DNA from 3 places in the Avibacterium volantium genome. Region 2 is predicted to be linked to each of the others. Evidence: riboswitches for the same ligand, from Rfam matches in the RefSeq annotation. Region 2 holds a riboswitch; each other region holds the start of a gene.
The links. A riboswitch is a leader RNA that binds a small molecule or an ion and turns the genes downstream of it on or off. The one in region 2 is predicted to bind thiamine pyrophosphate.

Region 1: linked by a shared signal. The riboswitch ahead of thiB (thiamine ABC transporter substrate binding subunit) and the one ahead of ELZ61_RS08115 (ABC transporter substrate-binding protein) in region 2 are both predicted to bind thiamine pyrophosphate.
Region 3: linked by a shared signal. The riboswitch ahead of ELZ61_RS06215 (ABC transporter ATP-binding protein) and the one ahead of ELZ61_RS08115 (ABC transporter substrate-binding protein) in region 2 are both predicted to bind thiamine pyrophosphate.

Annotation. Positions count from the first base shown of each region.
Region 1 covers NZ_LR134167.1:1,189,479-1,193,575, forward strand. Annotated here, with positions in the region: gene glnE (bifunctional [glutamate--ammonia ligase]-adenylyl-L-tyrosine phosphorylase/[glutamate--ammonia-ligase] adenylyltransferase) at 1-1,983, opposite strand, end outside; TPP riboswitch at 2,101-2,189, shown strand; gene thiB (thiamine ABC transporter substrate binding subunit) at 2,232-3,236, shown strand; gene thiP (thiamine/thiamine pyrophosphate ABC transporter permease ThiP) at 3,272-4,097, shown strand, end outside.
Region 2 covers NZ_LR134167.1:1,694,770-1,698,866, reverse strand. Annotated here, with positions in the region: gene ELZ61_RS08120 (metallophosphoesterase) at 1-610, opposite strand, end outside; gene ELZ61_RS08115 (ABC transporter substrate-binding protein) at 691-1,749, opposite strand; TPP riboswitch at 1,846-1,948, opposite strand; gene acnB (bifunctional aconitate hydratase 2/2-methylisocitrate dehydratase) at 2,170-4,097, opposite strand, start outside.
Region 3 covers NZ_LR134167.1:1,280,743-1,284,839, reverse strand. Annotated here, with positions in the region: gene ELZ61_RS06225 (ABC transporter substrate-binding protein) at 1-146, opposite strand, end outside; gene ELZ61_RS06220 (ABC transporter permease) at 155-910, opposite strand; gene ELZ61_RS06215 (ABC transporter ATP-binding protein) at 910-1,623, opposite strand; TPP riboswitch at 1,703-1,793, opposite strand; gene ELZ61_RS06210 (FTR1 family iron permease) at 1,961-3,871, shown strand; gene ELZ61_RS06205 (iron transporter) at 3,907-4,097, shown strand, end outside.

The DNA of each region.
Region 1 (4,097 bases), 510 kb from region 2:
CAACAAGGTGCTTTGCTTAAATTGGCGTAGGGCATCAATGAATTGTTCTTCATCATCTTGCGGTAAACGGAGCAGATATTGCTTTAATTCGCTGCGATATTCGCTAAAATGGGTAGGATTAAGCAACGCCTTGCGATCTAACAATTCATCAAGCAAAATCGGGTGGCGCGCCACTTGTTGCGCAATCAGTTGCGATTGCGAACACAGCTCAATAAGCTGATTTAGCACCTGTGGATTCTCCACTAATAATTCTAAATAGGTAGTGCGCGTGAGAATTTTGTCCACAATATCCAACATTCGTGGTAGCAAGGTTTCATAGGCCTGATGCTGGAAAATCTGCGCCAACAACATTGGCATTAATTGCACCAATACGCCACGCCCCCTTGTACCAATAGGACGGCGCGCTAGCTCGGTGCGGAACTGAGCAAGGCGTTGTAAGAGCGGTGCATTTTCTTCCAGTTTTATGCCATTTTGTTGCAACATCAGCTGAATGTCTTCATCATTGAGATCCGTTTCTAAAAAATCGTCCCATTGGCTATTTTCTGGCGTGGGCTTATCATTTTCTTCGCCAATTAATTGAGAAAAAACCGACCGCACTTTGTGTTGGTGAGATTGCAATAACGCATAAAAATCTGCCCAGCTGGTGAGGTGGTTTTCCACAATGATTGGTTGTTTTTCATCATTCCATTGAAGGTAATGTTGTGCCGCAAAAATCAGGCGTTGGCGATCCAGTTCTTTTTCTGGTAAAAGTTGCGTTTGCTTATCATCAATGGCTTGCAACAGGTTTTCTACACGGCGTAAAAACACATAGGCTTGTTGCAAATCTTGTTTTTCATTTGGGCTAAGCAGGCCTAATTTTTCTAATTCTGGCAAGAGATTAAGCAGAGAATGCTGCTGCAATTTGATTTCGCGACCACCACGAATTAGCTGGAAAACTTGCACGATAAATTCAATTTCACGAATTCCCCCTGCACCAAGTTTAATGTTATCCACTAAACCGCGGCGGCGCACTTCTCGCTCAATTTTACCTTTCATTTCGCGTAGTGCTTGAATCACACTGAAGTCAATATAACGGCGATAAACAAAAGGGCGGAGCAAATTTTGCAAGTTTTTCACATTCGGATCTTGCGGATCCGCCCCTAAAATTCTCCCTTTGATCATCGCATAGCGTTCCCAATCGCGCCCTTGTTCTTGGTAATATTGTTCCATCGCAGTAAAGCTCAGTGCTAATGCACCCGCTTCACCAAAAGGACGCAGACGCATATCCGTGCGATACACAAAACCATCTGGCGTATATTGATCAAGGGCGTTGATCAGGCGTTGCCCAAGGCGAGTGAAAAACACGCTATTTTCAATGGAACGCCTTGCCCCTTGGGTTTCTCCATTGGCAGGGTAGGTGAAAATGAGATCAATATCAGAAGAAAAATTGAGTTCAAATCCGCCTAATTTTCCCATTCCTAAAATATAAAGTTGTTGTGGGTTACCGTGCGCGTCCATTGGCGTTCCCATTTCCGCACAAGCGCGCTGATAAAGCCAATCGCGAGTAGCGATAATAATGCCTTCTGCCAGTTGAGAAAGGTGCACAAAAACCGCTTCTACGGTGGCGAGATTTAGGCTTTGGCACAGGCTCAGTTTTGCCATTTCACGGTGGCGAAACAGACGCAGTTGGCGATACAGTTGGGCATCATCATTAACGCTTTCAAGTAAATCCTGCAAGGCTTGGCGATAATAGTCTGTATTTTCTAAAGTGGGGATCTGCTGCCAACATTGGTGCAAAAAGTGCGGTTGTTTTTTTAAGGTTTCTGCCACAAAATCAGACATTGCAATGCCTTGCGCCAGCTTGCCAATCGGGCTTGTGGGATCATTTTGCTGCGCAGTAAGTTGTGTGTAAATTTCTTCATTGTAGCGTTCGGGGAAGTGTTCAATTAAACTCGCTGCCAGTGCTTGCAAGGTATCCTCAAGGTGGGGAACAGAAAATGCCATAGCCTATCCTTATGAATGATTAACTTGTTGCTAACTATAAAGAAATTTTGAGAATTTTTAAACACATAGATTGCATTAGCAACGGAAAATTACTACACTGAAAGCCGAGTTAAAAGCTCAGATTAGTCGGGGTGCTTGATAGCTGAGATCATACCCGTGAACCTGATACAGTTAATACTGACGTAGGAAACTAATTTCTTTGCTGTTTGCGTCAATATTGCTGGTCGTTTTTTATGGAAGGAAACACTATGCAATTCAAAAAATCTTTTTCTCTTACTTTTCTTACCGCACTTTTTAGCACCCACCTTATGGCGGCACAAAGCCCTGAAAATGTGCAAGTTTACACTTATGATAGTTTTAGTGCCGATTGGGGCGCAGGTCCGAAAGTGAAAGCTTTGTTTGAACAAGCTCATCCGCAATGTCAGGTAAATTATGTGCCTTTTGATAGCACAGGCGTGATGTTTAATCGCATTCGTCTTGAAGGAAAAAAGAGCAAAGCGGATATTGTTTTAGGCTTAGATCAAACGATGCTTGATGAAGCGAGAAAAACACAATTATTTGCCGAAAATAACGTGCCAACGGAACAACTTTCCTTGCCCGTGAAGTGGCAAGACAAGGTGTTCTTACCTTATGATTTTGGTGCTTATGCCTTTGTTTATCATAAAGAAAAATTACCAAATCCACCAAAAAGCCTAAAAGAGTTAGTGTATAACCAACAACTTCGCGTCATTTACCAAGATCCGCGCACCAGTGGTGTGGGGCGTGGTTTAGTGATCTTAATGAATGAAGTTTATGGTGATGATGTGGGCGCTGCGTGGAAAAAACTTGCTAGCCATACCGTTACTGTGGGCAAAGGCTGGTCGGAAACTTATGGCGCCTTTTTAAAAGGCGAAGCGGATTTAGTATTTAGCTATAACACATCACCGCTTTATCACTTATTAAATGATAAAGATGCCAATTACGCCGCCACGGATTTTGCTGAAGGGCAAGTGTTACAAATTGAAACCGCGGCACGAATGGCAAATCACCCAAATGCTTGTGCAGATGCCTTTATGCAATTTTTGATCTCACCACAGGCGCAAAGCCAAATTTCACAAAAAAATGTGATGTTTGCCGTAATTGATGAAAAAATTGAGCCTCACTTTGATGCCTTAAAACAAGCGCAGCAAAGCAAAACTACCTTGGGTAGTGGTGTCAATGCAGAACAATTAAAACAATGGACGAACACTTGGCAAGCCAGCTTAACACAATAGTTCGCCGTAACTTGCAAAAATTCCCCCTGTCTTCAATGGCGGGGGGAATTGGTGTGATTTTGTTGTTAGGCGCATTTTATCTGTTTGCCTTAAGTGCGGTGTTAAATCTTGGCAATGATCATCAATGGACGACACTTTGGCAAGATAGCTATGTGCGCCACGTTATCGCCTTTAGTTTTGGGCAAGCTTTTTTATCGGCGTTTTTATCTGTACTGGTTGGTCTGTTTTTTGCTCGCGCGTTTTTTTACCAAGATTTCGGTGGCAAAACGCTGATTTTAAAATTATTTTCTCTCACTTTCGTGTTGCCTGCCTTGGTGGCGGTGCTAGGTTTGCTCGGGATTTACGGACATTCAGGCTGGCTGGCAAGCTTATTTTTCGCTCTTGAGATTGATTGGAAACCCAATATTTACGGCTTGAGTGGTATTTTGATCGCCCATTTATTTTTTAATATTCCTTTGGCAAGTCGCTTATTTTTGCAGGCGCTTTCAAGCATTCCCAATCAGCAACGGCAGCTCAGTTCACAACTGAATATCCGCGGTTGGCAGTTTATCCGTTTGATCGAATTACCTTATTTACGCCAACAGTTTTTGCCGGCGTTTACTTTAATTTTTATGCTGTGCTTCACCAGTTTTGCCATTGTGCTAACCCTTGGCGGCGGGCCGGCTTACACCACCTTAGAAGTGGCAATTTATCAAGCCATTTTATTTGAATTTGATTTACCGAAAGCCGCAATGCTCGCGTTATTACAATGTGGGTTTTGCGTGCTGTTGCTTGCACTCAGCAGTTTGTTTAATAGCAAAGATCCGAGCCAGCTTAATTTGCGTCATTTTTGGCGAGAAAAACAAACAAGTGCGGTGCAAA
Region 2 (4,097 bases):
CACGCAGTTTCGCAAGGTGTGGTTGCATTTTTTCTGCCACATAAGCGCGAATATTATCATCCATAATATCGCCCGGCAGCAAAATAATATCCACCTTTTGTTCATTCATTATTTCAGCCAGTTGATCTAATTGTTTCCCGCCAAATAAACGCCCAAGGTGAAAATCACTCGCCATTCCAATGCGCAGTGGCTTGAAAGGCTTGTCTAGCGTGATTTCATAATGAATCACCTGTGGCGTGTAAGCATTATACACACTCAAACCAATCAAGCTGGCTAAACCAATAGGATAAAGCCAAGCTAAAGTGCGCTGTAATTTTTGCTTAAATTTTTGTTTTCTAAAAATAAAGTAAATCGCCGCACACACCAAACTGACAAAACAGGCAAAGAGCAAAAAGGCTAAAATAAATGCACTGGTGCGGAACATTGGATAAATGCGCGACACAGTGAGCAAAATAATACTGTTTGCGCCGAGATAAGTAATAAGGGTTAAAATTTTACGACAAACAGGACTGGTATTTTGCAAATAAAGCCAAGATAACGTGCGGTTAAAAATATAAATGAAGAATTGTAAAAAAATAATACAAATTGCGAAAATAATTTGGTATCGCATTACGAACAGCTTTCCTAAAATAAAAAATCATAAAGAGCGGTTATTTTTAACCGCACTTTATATTTTGTCAATGGAAAAGCTTAGTTGAGCTTAATTTCTTCAATCCAACGCTTAATCAAGCGCTTACCTTCTTCATCTGAACCAAAGCGTTCAAAATCAAAGTCAATGAGTTTTAAGGTTTTTGGATCAGTGGAATTTGGTGAGGCTTTGGCGTGAATATTGGTTGGAATTTGATACATTTTTTCTTCGCGCCACGCAATTTCTTGCGCTTCTGGCGTTAATGCCCAATCCATAAATAATTTTGCATTTTGTAAATTTCTTGCCCCTTTCAAAATGCTGATACCGCCAAGGGAATAGCTGTCGCCTTCGCAAGGTAAAATGGCTTCCACAGGCGCACCATTTTCTTTCTCGGTTTGATAACCATTAATAAAACCAATGGTTACCGCCGCATCACCACGAGAGAGATTGGATTTCTCTGTACCACTTTTAGCATATTGAGAAATATTTTTATCTAAGGCTTTCAAGTAGCGAAAGGCTTCTTCTTCACCAAATAACTGTACTAGCGTTGCGATAAAAGTGTAGCCCGTGCCAGTATTGCGCGGATCAGGCATTTGAATTTGATCTTTAAATTTTGGATCGGTTAAATCTTTCCAGCATTTTGGATAGTCTTTAATGCCTAATTGTTTGAATTTCTCGGTGTTTACGCCAATGCCTAACACAATAATGTAACCAATGGAGGTAACATCGCCGTGTTTGTCGAGCAGGGCTTTAAATTGTGGCATAGTTTCCGCTTGCAATGGCGAACGATAAGGCTCGAGTAAGCCTAATTGCGCGGCTTGAAAGTGTGGTTCAATTGTGCCGCCGTACCAAATATCCGCTTGTGGCAAGGCTTGCTCCGCTTTGATTTTGGCAAGGGTTGCGCCCGTGCTGTTACGCACAAATTTGGTATCCACGTTATATTTCTTGGCAAAAACTTGCGCCATTTTTTCGCAGACAGAATGTTGCACGCTGCAATAAACCGTTAATCGCCCTTCAGCTTGCGCATTGTGGCTGAATAAAAATAGGCTGCCTGCAGCACAAATAGGCAGAAGCGATTTGGCTAAAAATGATGAGAAAAACGTCTTAAATTGCATTGTCATTTCCTTATTAACGAAAAGTAAAAAGTGATATTGACGAGCAAGGAAGAAATTAGAAAGGTAAAACAGAAAATTCCGCAAAATAAAGGCGTTTGCAAGAATATGATCTAATTAGTTTCCTACGTCAGCATTAACTGAATCAGGTTCACGGGTATTATCTCAGCTCGTTTGGATATTCCATCAAGCACCCCGACTAATTCCCGTTTAGTATAGAAAGGGCAGGCTAGGGCTGTCAATGATAAAAAGGTTAAATGGCATTAATTAATGATGAAAAGATTTAATAAAAATAATGAAAAAAATTACCGCACTTTTCTTTTTATTTAGGAAAGAAAATAACTGCATTTTTATTTTTAATAAACAGAGAAAAAAGAAAAGTGCGGTGAAATTTTTTGAATTTTTCACCGCACTTTGTGATAGACGTTATTAAGCTGGTGCTTGGAAGATTACTTGATCGGCTTTTTGTGTATATTGATTAAGTTGATCAAAATTCATATAGCGATAAGTGTCGTCTTTGTCCTGCTGTAAATCCGCCACATAGGCTTGGTATTCTTCTGGCGTTGGCAGTTTGCCGAGTAGTGCTGCTACGGCGGCGAGTTCTGCGGAAGCCAAATACACGTTTGCGCCTTGTCCTAAGCGGTTCGGGAAGTTACGGGTGGAGGTGGACACCACGGTGGCGTTGTTTGCCACGCGCGCTTGGTTACCCATACAAAGTGAACAGCCTGGGATTTCAATACGCGCACCACTTTTGCCGTAAATGCTGTAATAGCCTTCTTCTGTTAATAGGCTTGCGTCCATTTTGGTTGGCGGTGCGATCCAAAGGCGAGTAGGAATGACGTCTTTGAATTTGGCTAATAATTTCCCTGCAGCACGGAAATGTCCAATGTTGGTCATACAAGAGCCGATAAACACTTCGTCAATTTTATCCCCTTGCACTTCAGAAAGCAGTCGAGCGTCATCAGGATCATTTGGTGCGCATAAAATCGGTTCTTTGATTTCGTTGAGATCGATTTCAATCACCGCGGCATATTCTGCATCAGGATCAGCGCTGAGCAATTCTGGGTTTTCTAACCATTTTTCCATTGCTTTGATACGGCGTTCAAGGGTGCGCGCATCGCCATAGCCCTCAGCAATCATCCATTTGAGCAACACGATATTGGAATTGAGATATTCAATGATCGGTTCTTTATCTAATTTGATGGTACAAGCCGCCGCAGAGCGTTCAGCAGAAGCATCGGAAAGCTCAAAGGCTTGTTCCACTTTCAGGTGTTCTAGCCCTTCAATTTCTAAAATACGACCCGAGAAAATATTTTTCTTGCCTTGTTTTTCTACGGTGAGCAAGCCTTGTTGGATCGCATAATAAGGAATAGCGTGTACCAAATCACGCAAGGTGATCCCTGGTTGCATTTCCCCTTTGAAACGTACTAGCACGCTTTCAGGCATATCCAACGGCATTACGCCAGTGGCAGCAGCGAATGCCACCAAACCTGACCCCGCAGGGAAAGAGATACCAATCGGGAAGCGTGTGTGCGAATCGCCGCCAGTGCCTACGGTATCAGGCAATAACATACGGTTGAGCCAAGAGTGGATTACGCCGTCCCCTGGACGCAGGGATACACCGCCACGGTTCATAATAAAATCTGGCAGGGTGTGATGGGTAACAACGTCCACCGGTTTTGGATAGGCGGCCGTATGACAGAAAGATTGCATCACCAAATCTGATGAAAAACCTAAACAAGCGAGATCTTTTAGCTCATCACGGGTCATTGGGCCGGTGGTATCTTGCGAGCCGACTGAAGTCATTCTTGGTTCGCAATATTGCCCCGGGCGAATGCCCTCTACACCACAAGCGCGGCCGACCATTTTCTGCGCGAGGGTAAAGCCTTTGTGGTTATCCGCCACCGCTTGTGGTTTCGAGAACACATCATTATCGGGTAAGCCAAGGGATTGGCGTGCTTTGTGGGTTAGCCCACGTCCGATAATTAATGGAATACGTCCGCCTGCGCGTACTTCATCTAATAACACATTGGTTTTTAAGCTAAATTCAGCCAAAACTTCATCGCTATCGTGTTTGCAGATTTTGCCTTGGTATGGGTAAATATCAATGACATCGCCCATATTGAGCTTGCTGACATCTACTTCAATTGGCAATGCCCCCGCGTCTTCTAAGGTGTTGAAGAAAATAGGAGCAATTTTTCCGCCTAATACCACGCCGCCTGCACGTTTATTCGGAATGTAAGGAATATCTTCCCCCATAAACCATAGCACCGAGTTAGTGGCGGATTTGCGTGATGAACCTGTGCCGACCACATCGCCCACATAAGCGAGCGGATAGCCTTTTTCTTTTAACGCAT
Region 3 (4,097 bases), 410 kb from region 2:
AAGCCTTTTTGCTGCGCCACAATAATGGCAGCGTGATCTGGGTTGACAAACCAATCCAGCAATAAGGTTAATTTTTCTTTAGCTTGCGCGCTAATGCTCATACCTAAAGCGAAAATTAAACTGCATAAATACCATTGTTTTTTCATTTTTTCTCCTAACGTAAATGACAGACCCAAGGAATAATGCGGTGAAGCAATTTATCTATCACGAAATACAGCAAGAGTGCGATAACCACCAAAATAAACAACGCCGCGAACATTAAACTAATTTGAATTCGTGCATTGGCTTGCAACATTAAATAACCAAGCCCTTGTGATGATCCTACCCATTCCCCCACAATCGCCCCAATGGGGGCAACAGAAACCGCAATGCGCAAGCCCGAGGCTAACGCAGGCAAAGCGGCAGGTAAGCGAACCTTAAATAATAATTGCCTTGATGAAATTCCCATTGTTTGCGCCAGCTCTAACCATTGCTTTGGGGTGTTACGCAAGCCGTCATAACAGGCGGCGGTAACAGGGAAATAAATAATCAAAATGGTCATCGCAATTTTTGATGCAATGCCATAACCAAACCAAAGCACCAATAATGGTGCAATGGCAAAAACGGGAATCGCCTGCGAAGCAATTAAAATGGGCAATAAAAAGGCTGAAAGTGTTTGTGAAGAAGCCAACAATAAAGCAGAAAGCAAACCAAATAAAAACCCCAACACCAGCCCTAATAAAATTTCCCATAAAGTAATTTTGGCGTGCATAAATAATAAAGCCCATTGTGAAGATACTTCATTTAGCACGGCAACAGGTTCAGGCAATAAATAATGTGGGATCGCAAAAATTGAAATCGCCCCTTGCCAGCACAAGGCGAAAAATAAGGTCATTATCAATGCTCGAAATAGGCTTTGCCACGCAAACATTAATGTTCCCCCATTAACTGCTTAAATAAATATTGCTGTAATTGCCATAATTTCTCTTGCGAAAAATCTCTCGGTGCTTTGCCTTGCGGGCAAATGTGCGGTGAAAGCTGAACGGGTTGTTGGTGCAAAATATAGATTTTATCGGCTAGCAATAAGGCTTCTTGCGGATCGTGGGTGATAAGCAACACGGTTTTATCTGCCAATAACTGATGTGAAAGCTGCTGTAATTGCAAGCGAGTTACGGCATCTAACGCGGAAAAGGGTTCGTCCATTAAAATAATCTCTGCATCTTGCATTAGCGTTCGGGCCAACGCCACGCGCTGCCGCTGTCCACCAGAAAGCTGATAGCAAGGCTTATGCAAATGTTGCTCCATTTTCACCGCCCTTAATAAAGTGCGGGCTTTTTCTTCCGTTTTTTTCGTTTTGCTATGAGTAAGATGCTGATAAAGCTGAACATTATCTAAAATAGACAGCCAAGGATACAAACTATCCTGCTGCGCAAGCCAAGCGATATTGCCAGAACATTGAATACGCCCTTGCACAATCGCTTGATTTTCTAACCCAGCAATAGCACGCAATAAGGTTGATTTCCCCACGCCTGATGCGCCAAGCAACGCCACCCACTCCCCTTGTAATACGCTAAAATGAAAATGCTCAAACAAAGGTTGCTCAGCAAAACTGAGTTTAAGATCGGAAATTTCGATGGCTTTCATCGTTCATTCACCAATCAACGTGATGGAAAAAAGCCGTTAAAAATAAAAGAAGTGCGGTGAGAATTTAATAAGAAAAGAAGCGTTTGCATAATTAGTTTCCTACGTCAGTATTAGCTGTATCAGGTTCACGGGTATCATCTCAGCTTAAATAAGCACCCCGACTAATGCAAAACAGTGTAACGGAAGTTCAAATAAAAATCAAAAGGTTAATCGTCAGCAAGAACTTGATCTTCATCAAGAAAGGCAAAATGCCTGTTTTTTCTACTTGATAAATATTTTAATAGGCGGATAATAGTGCGGAAATAAGAATAACTTTTATTTAGATTAGAGAATAAAAATGGTGTTTTTGCGTTATTGTCGTTATCTGCTGTGCTTAACTTTACTCTTTTTTACTTCTTTCTCCTTCGCTTCTGAAAACTATCAACAATGGGTACAAGACATTGAAAACCGTCTTGATAAAACCGCTCAGCTTTACCAAGAAAAGCAAATTGATGATGCACGCACCGAAGTGCAAATGGCTTATTTTGAAGTATTTGAGAATTTAGAGGGTCCGATTCGCATTAACTTTTCCGCACAAAAAAGCTACCAAATGGAAGCGATGTTTGGGGAAATTCGTAAAATGATTGGTGAGGGGAAACCGCTGAATGAGGTGCAGGCAAAAATCAATCAACTCAAACAAGACCTTCAAGCGGTTTTACCCGTTTTAGAGCAAGGGCATCAGCTCAACGCGTCCACGCAACACGATGTGTATCAACACGAAGAAATCGCTCCTTATTGGCAAGAAAGTTTTAAAATCATTGATGATTTACTCGCCCAAGCAATTGGCGACTATCAAAAAGGGGAATTTGCTCAGGCAAAGAAACGCATTCAGCAAGCTCAATATGATGGCTATAAAAATAGCGAAATGGAAATGTCCATTCGTAAAAATCGTTCCGCCGCGGCTTCGGCGAGCATTAATCAACAGTTTTACGATTTGATTAAACTCAGCGAGCAACCCGAGCAAATTAATGCGTTAGGCTATCAAATCACCACTCTGTTACAAGATATTGAAGAACAGCTCCCGCAACTGCCAACCACCAAAGCGGCACAGGCAACAACGCAAAGTGCGGTGCAAAATTCGCAAGATTTTTCTGATAAGCAAAACTGGAGCGAGGTGGCAACTCAGGTTAATGCGGGGATCAAAAATGCCATTGCCCTGTTTGAAAAAGGCGAAAACAAAAAAGCGATGCTTGCGGTGCAAGATACTTATTTCGATATTTTTGAAAATAGCGGAATGGAAAACAAAATTGGTTCGCGCGATAGCAATTTTAAAACAGAAATTGAGGGCTACTTCACTCGCTTAGTGAGCCTGATGAAAGCTAATCAGCCCGCTGAACAACTGCATCAACAAGCACAAGGTTTAGCACAAAACCTAAATAAAGCGGTGGAAATGTTGCAAGGCAATCAACAAAGCGATTGGGCAATGTTCCTTTATAGCTTCTTAATTATGCTGCGTGAGGGCTTAGAAGCCTTGCTGATTGTGGCAGCGATTGTAGCTTATTTAGTGAAAAACAATCATCAAGATAAATTGCCAGTAATTAAACAATCGGTCTATGTGGCGTTGATTGCCAGTGTTATCACCGCGGCTATTTTCCAACTGGTGTTCTCTAATTCGGGGGCAAGCCGTGAATTACTCGAAGGTTTCACGATGATGATTGCCGTGGTAATGCTCTTTATGATGAGCTATTGGCTACTTTCCAAAGTGGAAGCACAAAATTGGAAACGCTATTTAGAAGGAAAACTGTCCGCCGCGCTCAGTACCGGATCGCTCATTGGTTTATGGATCACCAGTTTCCTTGCCGTATATCGCGAGGGCGCAGAAACCGTGTTGTTCTATTATGCACTGGTTGGCGATGCCACTAACGCGATGAGTTATGTGTATTTATTCGCTGGCATTGTGGCGGGCGTTGTGGTACTTGCTATTTGCTATGTGATTATGCGTTATTCGGTGGTGAAGTTGCCACTAAAACCGTTCTTTATGTTTACTGGTTCTTTTATGTATTTAATGGCATTTATTTTCGCAGGAAAATCGGTGCTAGAACTGATTGAAGGAAAACTGTTTGAGCCAACACTGGTTGCCAATGTGCCAGAAATTTCGTGGCTCGGCATTTATCCTTACATTGAAACCCTAACGCCTCAGGCTATTTTACTTATCGCAGCCGTTTTTGCTTTGTTCTATATGAAACACCAAAGCAAAAAACAGGCTTAATATTGATTTTTAACCTTTAATAAATAGGAGTTCCTATGAAAAAAACATTCGTTGCAGCGACTTTATTAGCAGGAATTTTAACTGCCCCTTCAGCCCTTGCCTTCAAAGAATACCCAATTGGTGAAGCGGTAACAATGAATGGTATGGAAATTGCTGCCGTTTATTTACAGCCTATTGATATGGAACCGCGTGGAATGGGCTTATCTGCTAAGGACTCAGACATTCA